DNA from 2 places in the Roseateles sp. P1_C1_2 genome. Region 2 is predicted to be linked to the other one. Evidence: predicted binding sites of a transcription regulator. Region 2 holds the regulator's gene; the other holds the start of a gene.

Region 1 (2,388 bases), on a different contig from region 2:
CGGCACCCCGGTGCCCGTCACCATCAGCGCGGCCGACACGCTGGCCAGCATCCGCGACAAGATCAACGCCGCCAATGCCGGCGTCAGCGCCAGCCTCGTCAACGACGCGGCCGGCACACGCCTGGTCATCCGCTCCCTCAGCACCGGTGAAAACCAGGCCTTCCAGATCACCAGCCCCGACGCCGCCCTCGCCGATCTGACCTACGACCCCGGCAGCGGCGCCGGCATGACCCAGGCCCAGGCCGCTTCCAACGCCCAGTTCAACTGGGACGGGCTGGACCTGAGCTCGGAGAGCAACACGCTGTCCGGCCTGTCCGACGGCATGAGCGTGACGCTGCTCAAGACGACGGCCAGCACCGTCAATGTCGGCACCACGAACGACACGGCCAGCGTGCGCAAGGCGATCACGGACTTCGCCAATGCCTACAACGCGCTGATGAACCTGATGCGCGACCAGACCAAGTACGACGCCGGCACCAAGGCTGCCGGCGTGCTGCAGGGCGACACCAAGGCCGTGTCGGTGCAGCAGATGCTGCGCGGCATCACCGGCGGCACGACGACACTGGCGGGCGCCTTCGGCCGCTTGTCCGACATCGGCCTGGAACCGGGCCAGAACGGCGCGCTGACGGTCAACGCGACCAAGCTCGACAAGGCCATGTCCAACCTGACCGACCTCAAGAAGCTGTTCGCCGCCCCCGACTCCGTCAACACCCGCAACCAGGGTTTCGCGCTGCAGTGGAACAGTTTCGCCACCAAGATCCTGGGCACGGACGGCGCGATCACCACCGGCCAGACCAGCCTGCAAAAACGCATCGCCAGCAACACCAGCACCATCGACCGCATGGAAGACTCGCTGACGCTGACGGAAAAGCGCCTGCGAGCCCAGTACAGCGCGCTGGACACCAAGATGAGCCAGCTCAGCGCGCTGTCGGCCTATGTGTCCAAACAGTTCGGCAGTTCGTCCTCCAGCTGAGGCGCCGAGCAGGATTCACGAACAAGGCGCCTAAGGGCGCCTTTTTCACGCCGCCAGCAGGGGTAAGCCGCCTCAAGTTCCCCGGCCGGGCGCCGAAATTTGAAGGTATCCAGCCCAGAGAGCCCTCATGTACGGATCCTCCTCCCCGTTTGCTTCCCGAGCTCACCGCGCCGGCTCTGCCTACGGCAAGGTCGGCGTCGAGACCGACGTCCTCAGCGCCAGCCCGCACCGCCTCGTGGCCCTGCTGTTCGACGGCGTCATGGAAGGCATGAACCTGGCCCTGGCGGCCATCCAGGCCGGCAACACGCCGGTCAAGAACAACTCGCTGTGCCGCTGCGTACGCATCCTGGACGAGGGCCTCAAGGCCGCCCTCAACCTCGAATCCAACCCGCTGGCCCACGACCTGCGCGACCTCTACGCCTATCTGTGCATGCGGCTGACCCACGCCAACCTGCACAGCGACGTCGCCGCGATCGAGGAGTGCAAGCGCCTGCTGGCGCCCGTGCGCGACGCCTGGCAGGCCATCGCCGACAACCCGGCAGTGCGCCCGCCCAAGGCCGCCTGACTCACCCGCCCCGCCCTGCTCACGCTATCCGGTACGCCCCCATGAATTCCGACCTGCTCAACTATTACGAGGCCATCGAACAAGCCAGCGCCGACATGCTGTCGGCCGCCCGCACCGGCAACTGGGACGAGGTCGTCAAGCTCGAAGGCGCCTGCGTGCTGCTGATCTCGCAGCTCAAGTCTGCCGCCAGCCAATCCCAATTGGCCCCGAGCGAATCGCAGCTGAAGACGCGCATCATGCAGCGCATCCTGCTCAATGACGCCGAGATCCGCCACCTGGCCGAGCCGTGGCTGGAGGACCTGGACCAGGTGATGACGGGCAAGAGCAGGCTTGTCCATTGACCCCTCGTCCAGCCCGCCTCGCTGAACGCGGGCGGGTCTGATCGGTCTTGCAGACCGCGCTGCGGCAGTGCCGCAGCTCTTCGGCAGGCACGGCGAGTCCACTGGACTCACCATGTCCGGCCTCAGCCCCCGAGGGGATGGCGATGCTTGCCGGATCGACCGGCAAGCACATCGTCAGGCGGGCCGGCTAGAGAGCGGCCCGGCGCTCGGCCCGCAAGACCAAGCCGCGCGGCTACCATCTCATCATGAGCGCTCCTGAAACCACCTCCGAGGAACTGCGCGTCGCCTCCACTGCCGAGATCGCGGCCTATCTGCAGCAGTTGCAGCGCGAGACCGCCGGCGTGTTGCTGAGCGGCCCCCAGGGCCAGAGCCTGTCCAGCCGCATCGTCGCCCTGGACACCGACGCCGACGTCATCGGCCTGGAGATCGGCACCGACCCCGACGGCATCAGCCAGGCGCTGGTGGCCGACGGCGAGATCACCGCCGTGGCCTACCTCGGCGCCATCAAG
Region 2 (2,388 bases):
CCCTCCGAGCTGGCCAGCGTGGACCTGTCCAACTGCATCGAGCGCCTGTCGCCCAAGGTGTCCTACCTGGCGGCCCGCGGCCTGCCGCTGCGCCATATCAACGCCCATGGCTCGGCCGCTTCCTTCCTGGAGGCCGTGGCCGACGCCGCACCGGACGCCGATGTCATCCTGCTGCACGCGCCGGCCGCTGAACTGGCCCGCGTGGTGGCCCTGCGCGYGGTGCGCCCGCTGCTGCTGGCCGACACCGAGCCGGCGAGCGTGACGGAAGCCTATGCGGGCATGAAATGGCTCACACAACGGGCCGGGCTGATGGTCTACAGTCTGCTGATGGCCTGCCACCCACAACTGCGCGTGGCCACCCGCATCGCGCAACAGCTTCACTCCTGCGCCGACGGCTTCCTCGGCGCGGTGCTGCGTGACTGGGCCTGCCTGGACCCGCGAGCGTCKCAGAACGCACCGCTGACGCCCGAACTGCGTCATCTCGCCCGTGAGCTGCTGCTCGCGGCCCCTCCGGGAGCGGCCGTCGACGCCGCCTCCGATGCGACCCCGCTGCGCCCGGCGCGCAAGGCGTCTTCCCCCTTCATCGCTGCACATTGAACTCGCCGGAGTCCAAACATGATGCCCCCACGCTCACTGCGTTCACTGCCCCCCGCGGGGGCGCTTCAGCCCCTTCGGGCGGCCGTGCGGAGCTGACCATGTACACGCCCAAAGGCCGCCTCGACAACAGCTCGCTGATCAAGCAGTACAGCCCGCTGGTCCGACGCCTGGCGCACCAGATGATCGCCAAGCTGCCGGCCAATGTGGAGGTGGATGACCTGATCCAGGTCGGCCTGATCGGCCTGACCGACGCGCTGTCGCGCTTCGATGCCGAGCAGGGCGTGCAGTTCGAGACCTTTGCCACCCAGCGCATCCGCGGCGCCATGCTCGACGAGCTGCGCGGCGGCGACTGGATGAGCCGCGGCACGCGCCGCCAGCAGCGCGAGATCGAATCCGCCGTGCACAAGGTCGAGCAGCGCCTCGGCCGCGCGCCGCGCGAGGACGAGATCGCCGCCGAGATGGGCCTGCCGCTGGCCGAATACCAGGAGCTGCTCGGCAAGGTGCGCGGCACCCAGCTGGTCTACCTGGAAGACATGTCGGGCGACGACGGCGACCAGGATTACCTCGACCGCCACGTCGCCGACGAGAACGCCAACCCGGTGGCGATGCTGCAGGACCATCGCATGCGCGAGGCCCTGGTGGCCGCCATCAAGAACCTGCCCGAGCGCGAGCAGTTCGTGATGAGCATGTACTACGAGCACGACATGAATCTCAAGGAGATCGCGGCCGTGCTCAAGGTCACGGAGTCCCGCGTGTGTCAGTTGCACAGTCAGTCGATTGCAAGGTTGCGCGTTAAGCTGCGTGACTGGTAATCCACGGGGCCACTTCTTGCCGAGCCCCGGCCAATAAGCGGGGACAAAACGCATGTTCAAGTGGCCCAAGAGCGGGAGCTCTTCCGTCGCCATCACTCGCGACGAGCCCGTCCGTCGAGATGACAGCGCAGCGTTGAACGTTGTCAAGCGGTTGGCCCGCTCGATTTCCACCGTCGGCAAGGACGCCGCGGAAGTGCGGGGAGCCCTCGAAGACACCCAGCGCATCGTGCAGGCCCAGAGCCAGGCCATGCAGGCCCTGGCCCAGCAGCTCAACCAGATCGGCCAGGCTCAGGCAGCCATCGCCACCGCCACGGCGCAGAGCGCGGCGGCCGTGCAGCGCGCGCGCGGCGCCTTGGGTGTCGTCGGTGGCGAGGTCGTTGGCATGGCGAGCACGCTGGCCCAGGTGTCCGATGCGGCCGCCGAGATCACCAAGATTTCCCTGCAGACCCGCCTGGTGGCCTTCAATGCCGCCGTCGAGGCCAAGCATGCGGGCGATGCCGGCCGCGGTTTCGCCGTCGTGGCCGAAGCCGTCAAGGCGCTGGCCGGCCAGGTCGAGGGCTCGTCCAAGGCCATCGTCAGCGCCATCTCCAGCCTGCAGGAACGCATCGACAGGTTCAGCGCCGAGCTGACCGAGAACGCCGCCAAACCCAGCCAGATCCATGCAGCCTTCCATGAGGTCGAGCAGGATGTGCAGCGCATCTCCCAGTCCGCCGGCGAGAGCGGCCAGCAGATGAGCCTGCTCAACGAACGCGCCCATGAGCTGGAGCGCGAGGTCTCCGAAGCCTCGCACGGCCTGAAGGTGGCCTTCGACGGCAGCGACCGTTTCCTGCGCATGTCCGAGGAGCTCGTCGAGCAGATCGCCGAGAGCGGCGTCGAGGTCGACGACATGCCCTTCATCCGCACCGCCCGGGCCGCGGCCGACGAGATTGCCGGCCTGCTCGAAGAGGCGCTGCGCAGCGGCCAGATCAGCCAGGCCGAC

What was found. Region 2 encodes FliA, which starts transcription of late flagellar genes. Its sites were predicted from a motif close to CTAAAGTTTNNNNNNNNNNNGCCGNTA; they were not measured.
Region 1: a site for FliA is predicted at 1,045-1,071, ahead of fliS (flagellar export chaperone FliS). Genes of this name have one in related genera too.

The regions. Positions count from the first base shown of each region.
Region 1 is NZ_JBFUAB010000009.1:16,474-18,861, forward strand. Features, by position in the region: gene fliD (flagellar filament capping protein FliD) at 1-973, shown strand, start outside; gene fliS (flagellar export chaperone FliS) at 1,101-1,538, shown strand; gene AC1D2H_RS10225 (flagellar protein FliT) at 1,580-1,879, shown strand; gene AC1D2H_RS10230 (flagellar brake protein) at 2,125-2,388, shown strand, end outside.
Region 2 is NZ_JBFUAB010000030.1:102,866-105,253, reverse strand. Features, by position in the region: gene AC1D2H_RS26395 (MinD/ParA family ATP-binding protein) at 1-597, shown strand, start outside; gene AC1D2H_RS26390 (RNA polymerase sigma factor FliA) at 696-1,409, shown strand; gene AC1D2H_RS26385 (methyl-accepting chemotaxis protein) at 1,543-2,388, shown strand, end outside.